DNA from 2 places in the Variovorax arabinosiphilus genome. Region 1 is predicted to be linked to the other one. Evidence: predicted binding sites of a transcription regulator. Region 1 holds the regulator's gene; the other holds the start of a gene.
What was found. The regulator sigma-54, encoded in region 1, starts transcription at its own class of promoters, with help from an activator protein. The targets are predictions, from matches to a motif close to TGGCANGNAANCTGCTTT.
Positions count from the first base shown of each region.

Region 2: the regulator sigma-54 is predicted to act here: its motif matches at 1,646-1,663, upstream of QTH86_RS16160 (TorF family putative porin).

Region 1 covers NZ_JASZYB010000003.1:265,975-271,061, reverse strand. The annotation lists gene QTH86_RS19745 (THUMP domain-containing class I SAM-dependent RNA methyltransferase) at 1-970, opposite strand, end outside; gene QTH86_RS19740 (RNA polymerase factor sigma-54) at 980-2,539, opposite strand; gene lptB (LPS export ABC transporter ATP-binding protein) at 2,559-3,365, opposite strand; gene lptA (lipopolysaccharide transport periplasmic protein LptA) at 3,362-4,042, opposite strand; gene QTH86_RS19725 (thiol:disulfide interchange protein DsbA/DsbL) at 4,292-4,945, opposite strand; gene QTH86_RS19720 (SPOR domain-containing protein) at 5,058-5,087, opposite strand, start outside.
Region 2 covers NZ_JASZYB010000002.1:472,596-477,682, reverse strand. The annotation lists gene QTH86_RS16165 (YifB family Mg chelatase-like AAA ATPase) at 1-1,493, opposite strand, end outside; gene QTH86_RS16160 (TorF family putative porin) at 1,709-2,449, shown strand; gene glnK (P-II family nitrogen regulator) at 2,509-2,847, shown strand; gene QTH86_RS16150 (ammonium transporter) at 2,878-4,434, shown strand; gene QTH86_RS16145 (SMP-30/gluconolactonase/LRE family protein) at 4,605-5,087, shown strand, end outside.

The sequences.
Region 1 (5,087 bases):
CGACCTCGATCCGCTCGCCGTACGGCGGGTTCAGCACGATCACGCCGGCCTCGGCCGGCGGCATCCGCTGCAGCGCATCGCCGCCGCGGAACTGCACAGCCGCGGCAACGCCGGCCCGCTCGGCGTTGCGATCGGCGAAGTCGACCATGCGGTGCGACACGTCGCTGCCGAAGATGGCCGGCGCAGTCCTGGCCGGCGCATCGGCGGCCTCGTTCTGGATCGCCTCCCAGACGTGCGGCTGGAAGGGCAGCAGCTTCTCGAAGCCGAAGCGCCGCAGCGCACCGGCCGGGATGCCCAGGCCGATCTGCGCCGCCTCGATGGCGATGGTGCCGCTGCCGCAGCAAGGGTCGTACAGCGGCGCCTCCGACACGGCGCCGGTTTCCGGGTTCCACCAGCCGCTGGCGGCCAGCATGGCCGCGGCCAGCGTTTCCTTCAACGGCGCGTCGCCGGTGTCCTGGCGCCAGCCGCGCTTGAAGAGCGGCTCGCCCGAGGTGTCGATGTAGAGCGTGCAGGTGTCGGTGGTCAGGTGCGCGAACACGCGCACGTCGGGCCACTGCGTCTCGATGCTCGGCCGCACGCCGCCGGCCTTGGCGCGGAAGCGGTCGGCGATGGCGTCCTTGATGCGCAGGGTGGCGAAGTTCAGGCTCTGCAGCGGGCTGTGCTGCGCCGTGGTCTCGATCTTGAAGGTCTGCTTCGGCGTGAACCAGATCTCCCACGCGATGCCGCTGGCGATGGCATAGAGGTCGTTCTCGCTGCGGTACGGCGCGTGCGCCAGCTCGATCAGCACGCGCTGCGCGAGCCGGCTGTGCAGGTTGAGCTTCATGGCGTCACGCCACGAGCCGCGCACGAAGACGCCGCCGCGCGAGGCCATGAGGTCGTCGCCGGCCAGGCCGGTGAGGCCGTGCACCTCTTGCGCGAGAAAGTCCTCGACGCCGGCGGCGCAAGGCAGGAAGAGATGGAGCTGGTTCATGGGACGGACTTACAGCGCCTTGCGCAGATTGGCCGGCGCGATGCGCAGCGCCTCGCGGTACTTGGCCACAGTGCGGCGGGCGCATTCGATGCCCTGCTCCTTCAACATCTCGGAGATCTGGCTGTCCGACAGCGGCTTCTTGATGCTCTCGGAGCCGACGAACTGCTTGATGAGCGCGCGCACCGCGGTGCTCGATGCATTGCCGCCGGTCTCGGTGCCCAGCGCCGAGCCGAAGAAGTACTTGAGTTCGACCGTGCCGTAGGGCGTGGCCATGTACTTGGCCGTGGTCACGCGGCTGATGGTGGATTCGTGCAGCCCGAGCTCGTCGGCGATCTCGCGCAGCACCAGCGGCCGCATGGCCAGTTCACCGTGCACGAAGAAGCTCTTCTGCCGGTCGACGATGGCGTTGGAGACGCGCAGGATGGTGTCGAAGCGCTGCTGGATGTTTTTGATGAACCAGCGCGCCTCCTGCAGCCGCTGCGACAGCGCCTGGCTGCCTTCGCCCTTGTGCTGCTTGAGCGCGCCGGCGTAGATGTCGTGCACCCGCAGGCGCGGCATCACGTCGGGGTTGAGCATCACGCGGAACTTCACATTGGTGCCGGTGCCGATGCGCGTGACGATCACGTCGGGGATCACCACGTTGCGTTCCACGTCGACGAAGCGCCGGCCCGGCTTGGGCTCGAGCGTCGCGATCAGCTGCAGCGACGAGCGCACCTCGTCCTCGTTGCTGCGGGTGAGCGTGGCCAGGCGCTTGAAGTCGCGCCGCGCGAGCAGCTCCATCGGCTGCTTGCAGATCGCGATGGCGGTCTTGCGCACCTGCGTCGCTTCCGGCGTCTCGTCGGGCCGGGCCAGCGCGCGCAGCTGGATGGCCAGGCATTCGCCGAGGTCGCGCGCACCCACGCCGACCGGCTCCAGGCTCTGCAGCAGGCCGAGCGCCACCTGGAAGTGGTGCACCAGCCCGTCGAACTCGTCGTTGTCGTCGCCCGCCAGGCCCGAGGCCAGGGCGGGCAACGAATCCTCGAGGTAACCGTCTTCGTTGAGCGACTCGATGAGGAAGCGCAACGCGGCCTGGTCGCTCTCGTTCAGGCGCAGGCTCAGGGCCTGGCGGTGCAGATGGGACTGCAGCGATTCCTGGCTGCGCGCCAGCTCGGTGGCGTCGGCGCGTTCGTCGTCGCCCAGGTTGCTGGCGCGCGGGGGGGCGTCGCCGCCCCATTCGCTGTCGTCGGGCGCCATGTCGACGGTGCCGTCGCCTTCCCAGTCGGGCGTGGCTTCGGTCGCATCGACCACCGGTGCTTCGGCCTCGGTCGTGCTGGTGGTGCTGTCGTTGCTGGCGGCGGGGCCGGGCGAGAAGTCGTCGTCGCGCGGCGGCGGGGCATCGGCGGCGTCGACGCCGAACTCCTCACGGGCGGCCTCTTCGGCGGTGCGCTCGAGAAACGGGTTCTCGTCGAGCATCTGCTCCACTTCCTGGCTCAGTTCGAGCGTGGACAGCTGCAGCAGCCGGATCGACTGCTGCAGCTGGGGCGTGAGCGCGAGATGCTGCGAAACGCGCAGCGAAAGGCCCTGCTTCATGGAGAGTTCCGTCCTCCCCTTACATGCGGAAGTGTTCGCCCAGGTACACGCGGCGTACCTCGGCGTTGTCGACGATCTCCGAAGGCGTGCCTTGTGCCAGCACTTGCCCGTCGCTGATGATGAAAGCGTGGTCGCAGATGCCCAGCGTCTCGCGCACGTTGTGGTCGGTGATGAGCACGCCGATGCCGCGGCTCTTGAGGAAGCTGACGATGCGCTGGATCTCGATCACGGCGATCGGGTCGATGCCGGCGAAGGGCTCGTCCAGCAGGATGAAGCGCGGCTGTGTGGCCAGGGCGCGGGCGATCTCGACGCGGCGACGCTCTCCGCCCGACAGCGCCAGCGCCGGCGAATCGCGCAGATGCTCGACGCGCAAGTCCGACAGCAGCTCGTTCAGGCGATCGTCGGTGCGCTTTTTCGACAGCGGCACGAGCCGGCCGTGGGCGTCGGGCTCGCGCTGGAGCTCAAGCACCGCGCGCACGTTCTCCTGCACGCTGAGCTTGCGAAAGATCGAGGCCTCCTGCGGCAGGTAGCTCAGGCCCATGCGGGCGCGGCGGTGGATCGGCATGTGCGCGATCGGCTCGCCGTCGATGCTGATCTCGCCCGCATCGGCCCGCACCAGGCCCACGATCATGTAGAACGAGGTCGTCTTGCCCGCGCCATTGGGCCCGAGCAGACCGACGACTTCGCCCTTCTGCACGTCGAGCGAGACGTTCTTGACGACCTGCCGGCTGCCGTAGCGCTTCTGCAGCCCGCGCACCTGGAGCCGGCTGCCTTCGACGGCGCCGGCCGGCGCGGCCTGTTTCGCGATGTCCACGCTGTCGTTCACGGGCGCGCTTCTCCGCCGAGCGTGGTGCTCGGACGCAGGCCCCGGCCGGGTGCCGATGCCGGCGCGGCGGGTGCGCCCGGCTGCGCCGCTTCGGCGCCGGCCGCCTTCGGCGTCAGGATGGCGCGCACGCGGCTGCCCTGGTTGCCGGCATCCACGCTGGCGCCCGGGGGCAGCGGCGCGCCGTTCACGGTGAAGGTGTCGTTGCTCTGGTCGTAGACGATCAGCGCGCCGGTGGTTTCGTCGTTGACCTTGGCGCCGATCAGCCGCCGCATGATGGCGCGGCGGATGAACTTGACGTTGTCGGCGCGGCTGTCGTATTCGATGACCTCCGACTCGCCTTCGGTCCACTCGTCGACGCCGGAGTCGCGCTTCTGCTTGTAGTAAGCCAGCTTGCCGGGCGCCGCGGTGACCACGCCGTACTGGTAGCCCTCCGGGTCCTGGCGCACGTCGATCCGCGCCCCGCGGATGATGATGGTGCCCTTGGTCACCACCACGTTGCCGGTGAACACGCTGGTCTGCTTCAGGTCGTCGTAGCGCATGGCATCGGCCTCGATGTTCATGGGCTTGGTGCGGTCGGCCTTTTCGGCCAGCGCCGGAACGGTGGCGACGGCGAGCAGCAGCGCGGCGAAGCCGGCGCGCAGGAGGGAGGAAAGGGGAGTGTGGGGTCGAAGTGTCATAAAGGCACGAAACTTGCTCGACGATTGTATGCGCCGGATCAGTGCATCCGGTCGCCCGGACGAAAAAGCCCGCCAAGGCGGGCTTTTGACATTTGTGAAGCGGCCGTGTCGAACGGCCGCGGGCCTTAGAACGCGTGGAGGAACCGTCGCGAGCGCCCCGAGGTTGCATTGAGGACCGGAGCCGCACTCCCGTGCGGTGAGGACCGCAGATGCGAGATCGGGGTGCGCAGCAGGTTCATTCACACGTTCTCAGCCCTTGCGGGCTTCGGCGACCAGCAGGCCGACCACCTCGAGGGCCCGGTCGAGCGAACCGGCCGTGTCGCCGTCCACATACCAACGCCCGGCCACGCCCAGCGCCGGCACGCCGGCCACCTGGTAGTCGCTGGTCAGCTGGGTGGCGCGCTTGGCCTTGCCAGCCACCGAGAAGGACTTGAACAGGTCGGCGAACTTCTTGCCATCCAGGTCGGGCTGCTTCTCGGCCCAGGCCAGGATCGCGGCGTCGCCGAACAGCGGCTGGCGCTGCTGGTGGATGGCCTGGAACAGCTTCATCTGGAAGGCGTCGACCTTGCCCATGGCCTCGAGCGTGTAGTAGAGCCGCTGCTTGACTTCGGTGTCGTTGCCCACGAAGGGCACCGGGATGCGCTTGAACACCACGTCGGCCGGCAGCGTCTTGACCCATGGCTCCAGGCGCGGCTCGAAGGCGGCGCAGTGCGGGCAGTTGTACGAGAAGAACTCGACCACTTCGACCTTGCCGGCGGGCGTGTCGACCGGGGCGCGCTTGCCCAGCACGATGTAGTCGGTGCCGGCCTTCGGCGGGCGGGCCTGGGCGTGCACGCCGGTGGCGGCGAGGGGGAGCAGCCCGATGGAGGCAGCGGCGGTCAGCGAAAAGTCACGGCGGTTCATGGTCATCAAAGGTTCTCCTGTGCGGCTGACAGAGCCGGGCAGCGGCTGCGGAGTTCCCGCAGCCAGGGATGGGCGCCCGAGGACGCCGGTTCGGTCACGCCCTGTGTTGCGCTCAGCGCTGGACGCGGACGAGGTTGGATTC
Region 2 (5,087 bases), on a different contig from region 1:
ACGTGCGGCTGCTGCACGGTTTCGGTGGCCGCCAGGTCGGCAATGGTGCGCGCCACCTTGAGCGCACGGTGTGTGCTGCGTGCCGACCAGCCCAGCCGCGCGGCCGCGGTGTGCAGAAAGCCGAGCGCGGCCGGCGCCAGCGCGGCATGGCGGTCGATCGCCGCACCTGCCAGCGCTTGGTTCGGCATGCCCTGGCGGGCGATGGCGCGTTCGCGGGCGGCGACGACGCGCGCACGGATGTCGGCGGTCGATTCCCCCGGGGCGGCGTCGAGCAGTTGCCGCGGTGCGATCGCCGGCACCTCCACGTGCAGGTCGATGCGGTCGAGCAGCGGGCCGCTGAGCTTGCCTTGGTAACGCGCCACTTGCTCCGGCGTGCAGCGGCAGGCCTTGAGCGCGGAGCCGAGGTGACCACACGGGCACGGGTTCATGGCCGCGATGAGCTGGAAGCGCGCGGGGAATTCGGCCCGGCGAGCCGCGCGCGAGATGGTGATCGTGCCGGTCTCGAGCGGCTCGCGCAGGGCTTCGAGGGCGGCGCGGGCGAACTCGGGGAATTCGTCGAGGAAGAGGACGCCTCGATGCGCCAGCGAGATTTCGCCCGGCCGCGGCGGCGAGCCGCCCCCGACCAGCGCCACCGCGCTGGCGGTGTGGTGCGGCGCCGCGGTCGGCCGGCGCATCCATGCATCGACGGTGAAGCGCCCGCCCAGGCTGGCGATGGCGGCGCTCTCGAGCGCTTCCTCGACCGTCATCGGCGGGAGCAACCCGGCGAAGCGCTGGGCCAGCATCGACTTGCCCGAGCCCGGCGGGCCGACCATCAAGAGCCCGTGCTGGCCGGCGGCCGCGATCTCCAGCGCGCGCTTGATGCCGGCGTGGCCCTTCACGTCGGCCAGGTCGGCGTAGGGCGTAGCGGCCGCGGCCGGACTGGGCGTCACACGGGCCCAGCCTGCGGCCGGCGGCGTTTCGGGTGTGCCCGCCGGCTGGTGCAGGAACTGCCCGACCACGTCGAGCAGGTGCTGCGCGCCATACACCACCGCGTCGGGCACCAGCGCGGCCTCCTGCGCGCTGTCGGTCGGCAGCACCAGCCGCGTCGCCACGCCGCGCGTGTGCAGCGCAAGCGCCATCGCGAGCGCACCACGCACAGGCCGAAGATGGCCGGAGAGTGAGAGCTCACCTGCGAACTCGTGACCGGCCAGCCGCTCGGGGTCGATCTGGCCGCTGGCGGCGAGGATGCCCAGGGCGATCGGCAGGTCGAAACGGCCGGAATCCTTCGGCAGATCGGCCGGCGCGAGGTTGACGGTGATGCGCTTGTTGCTGGGGAATTCCAGCCCGGCGTTGTGGATCGCCGAGCGCACGCGCTCGCGGGCTTCCTTGACCTCCACGTCGGCCAGACCCACCAGCGTGAAGCTGGGCAGACCGTTCGCCAGGTGCACTTCGACCGTGACAGCGGTCGCTTCGAGCCCGAGCAGGGCGCGGCTTTGCACCAAAGACAGACTCATTCTTCTCCCTTTCACCAATATGGTGCGATCTTGTATGTCCAGAGCGACAACGTTCACATTGGTGCGCACCTGCGGTTTGAAACAATTTTGGCTACGTTTCAAGCCGTGACAGCGCTTACGTGATCACTCTCGCGCCCAAGACCCGTGCAGTTTGGCACGCTCCCTGCTTTGACAGGCTTCCCCCTACCTTCAATTCCCGCACAGGAGCCAAATCGATGATGCACCGTAAAACTGCCCAGGCCTTGGCCGTGGTCGCCCTCGCTACCCTGCCGATGCTCGCCAGCGCACAGCTGACGGCCAATGTGGCACTCACGAGCAACTACAAGTTCCGCGGGCAGGACCAGGACACGGGCCGCACGCGTGCCTTCAAGCCGGCGATCCAGGGCGGCTTCGACTACGCCTTCGGCGAGAGCGGCTGGTACGTGGGCAACTGGAACTCCAGCGTCAACTGGCTGTCGGGCAACAGCATCGAGAGCGACCTGTACGGGGGTTACAAATTCACCGCCGGTGGCGTGAACTGGGACGTGGGCGCGTTGACCTACATCTACCCGGGTGCCAAGGGCGCCAACACCACCGAGCTGTACGGTGCCGGCAGCTTCGGTCCGCTGACGCTGAAGTACTCGCACACGATCTCCAAGGACTACTTCGGCTGGGCGGGCGAGGACGCGGGCTCGGGCTACAAGGGCCGCAACACGGGGTACCTGAACCTGGCGTTCGCACAGGAAGTGGCGCCCTCGTTGACGCTGAAGGCGGCGGTGGGCTACACGCGCTTCAACGGCGGCATCAAGGACAACGTCCCTGGCATCCCGAACTACGTGGACTACGCGCTGGGCGTGTCGTACGACTTCGGCAGCGGCGTGGCGCTGTACGGCGGTGTGCAGGGCGCGAACAAGAAGGACTTCTACGGCTTCGTGAACAAGGCGCGTGGCATCGTCACGCTCAGCAAGACGCTGTAAAGAACAAAGGCGCGGCCCATGCTGCCGCGCCGACCCATTTCATCTCTAGGAGAAACGCCATGAAGCTGGTCACAGCCATCATCAAACCATTCAAGCTCGACGAGGTGCGGGAAGCACTGTCGACGATCGGTGTCCAGGGGATCACCGTGACGGAAGTCAAGGGCTTCGGTCGCCAGAAGGGCCACACCGAGCTCTATCGCGGCGCGGAGTACGTGGTCGACTTCCTGCCGAAGGTCAAGATCGAAGCGGCTGTGGCCGACGAACTGGTCGAACGCGTGATCGAAGCGGTTGAGGGCGCCGCCCGCACCGGCAAGATCGGCGACGGCAAGATCTTTGTCTACAACCTGGAACAAGTGGTGCGCATCCGCACCGGCGAAACCGGCCGCGAGGCACTCTGACCCGTATCGAGGCACGAAAGAACAATCGACATGAAAAAACTGCTTGTCTCACTCGCGCTCGGCCTGAGCGTGCTCACTGCCGGGGTGACCGGTTTCGCACAGACACCCACGCCGAACGCCCAGGAAGCCGGCGCTACGTCGGCCTCCGCACCCGCCGCCGCGACGCCTGCGGCAGCCCCCGCGCCCGCCGCCGCGACGGCCGCAGCCCCTGCTGCTGCCGCGCCCGCGGCCGACGCTGCTGCCGCACCCGCCGCCGCGCCGTCGTTCAACAAGGGTGACACCAGCTGGATGATGCTGTCCACGCTGCTCGTCATCATGATGACGATCCCCGGCCTGGCGCTCTTCTATGGCGGCCTGGTCCGCAGCAAGAACATGCTGTCGGTGCTCATGCAGGTGATGGTCACCTTCTCGATGATCGTGGTGCTCTGGCTGATCTACGGCTACAGCCTGGCGTTCACCGAGGGGAACGCCTTCATCGGCGGCTTCGACCGGCTCTTCATGAAGGGCATCTTCGATGCGGCCACCGGCACCTTCGCGCCGGGCGCGACCTTCAGCAAGGGCGTCTACATCCCCGAGCTGCTGTTCGCCGCCTTCCAGGCCACCTTCGCCGGCATCACCTGCTGCCTGATCGTCGGCGCCTTCGCCGAACGTGCCAAGTTCGCGGGCGTGCTGGTGTTCATGGTCATCTGGTTCACCTTCAGCTACGCGCCGCTGGCGCACATGGTCTGGTTCTGGATGGGTCCTGACGCCTACACTGCCGCCAACGTGGTGGACGGCATGAATGCCAAGGCCGGTCTGATCTGGCAATGGGGCGCGCTCGACTTCGCCGGCGGTACCGTCGTGCATATCAACGCAGCCGTTGCCGGCCTCGTCGGTGCCTACGTGATCGGCAAGCGCATCGGCTACGGCAAGGAAGCCTTCACGCCGCATTCGCTGACGCTGACGATGGTCGGTGCCTCGCTGCTGTGGGTGGGCTGGTTCGGCTTCAACGCCGGTTCGGCCCTCGAAGCCGGCACCAGCGCCGTGCTCGCCTTCATGAACACCTTCTCGGCCACGGCAGCGGCGGTGCTCGCCTGGTGCATCGGTGAAGCGATGATGCGCGGCAAGGCCTCGATGCTGGGTGCAGCGTCGGGCGCCGTCGCCGGCCTCGTGGCCATCACCCCGGCCGCCGGCAACGTCGGCCTGATGGGCGCGATCATCATCGGCTTCATCGCCGGCTTCGCCTGCCTGTGGGGCGTCAATGGTCTCAAGAAGCTGCTGGGTGCGGACGACTCGCTGGACGTGTTCGGCGTGCACGGTGTCGGCGGTATCGTCGGTGCGCTGCTGACCGGCGTGTTCAACACGCAGGCCCTCGGCGGCCCGGGCCTGGTCGGCGACTGGGTCACGGCATCGGTCACGTCCAACGGCATCGGCGCCCAGGTCTGGATCCAGCTCAAGGGCGTGCTGCTGACCATCGTGTGGTCGGGCGTGGTGTCCTTCATCGCCTTCAAGATCGCCGATCTGACGGTGGGCCTGCGTGTGACGGAAGAAGAAGAGCGCGAAGGCCTCGACATCTCCGCCCACGGCGAAACCGCCTACAACCGTTGATCGTCCGAAGCGGCCGTTGCAACCCGCAGCGGCCGCTTCGTCAAAGAATCTTCAAAGAGTTTTCAGCGAGAGTCTCCTTTGGATGTTCAGCCCGCAGCGCTTTGGCGCCGCGGGCTTTTTTTTGTCCTCGGCGTGTGGGCCGGGCCACGGCCGCGCCCCACAATGGCCGCATGAACTGGACTCCCCTCGACGACAGCGTGTGCGAGCTCGGCGAATCGCCGTTCTGGCATCCGGACGAACAGGCCCTCTACTGGCTGGACATCCCGGCGCGCACCGTGCTGCGCACCCGCGGCGACGGCAGCGCGATGCGCATCGAACGCTGGCCACTGCCCAGCGAGCCCGGCTGCATGGCCCCCGCACGCAGCGGCGGCCTGGTGCTGGCGCTGCGCGACGGCATCTACCGCGCCCGCGCATGGGGAGGCGAGCTGCAGTTGCTCGTGCGCGCCGACCACGACACGCGGACCATGCGCTTCAACGACGGCAAGTGCGACGCGCAGGGCCGCTTCTGGGCCGGCACGATCAACGAAGCGAAGGACCGCGCCAACGCGGCGCTCTTCTGCCTCGATGCGCGCGGCGGGCGGTCGCCCGTCTTCACGCAGATGGCGAACGAGGCCACGACCGCCAACGGCCTGGCCTTCTCGACCGATGCCCGC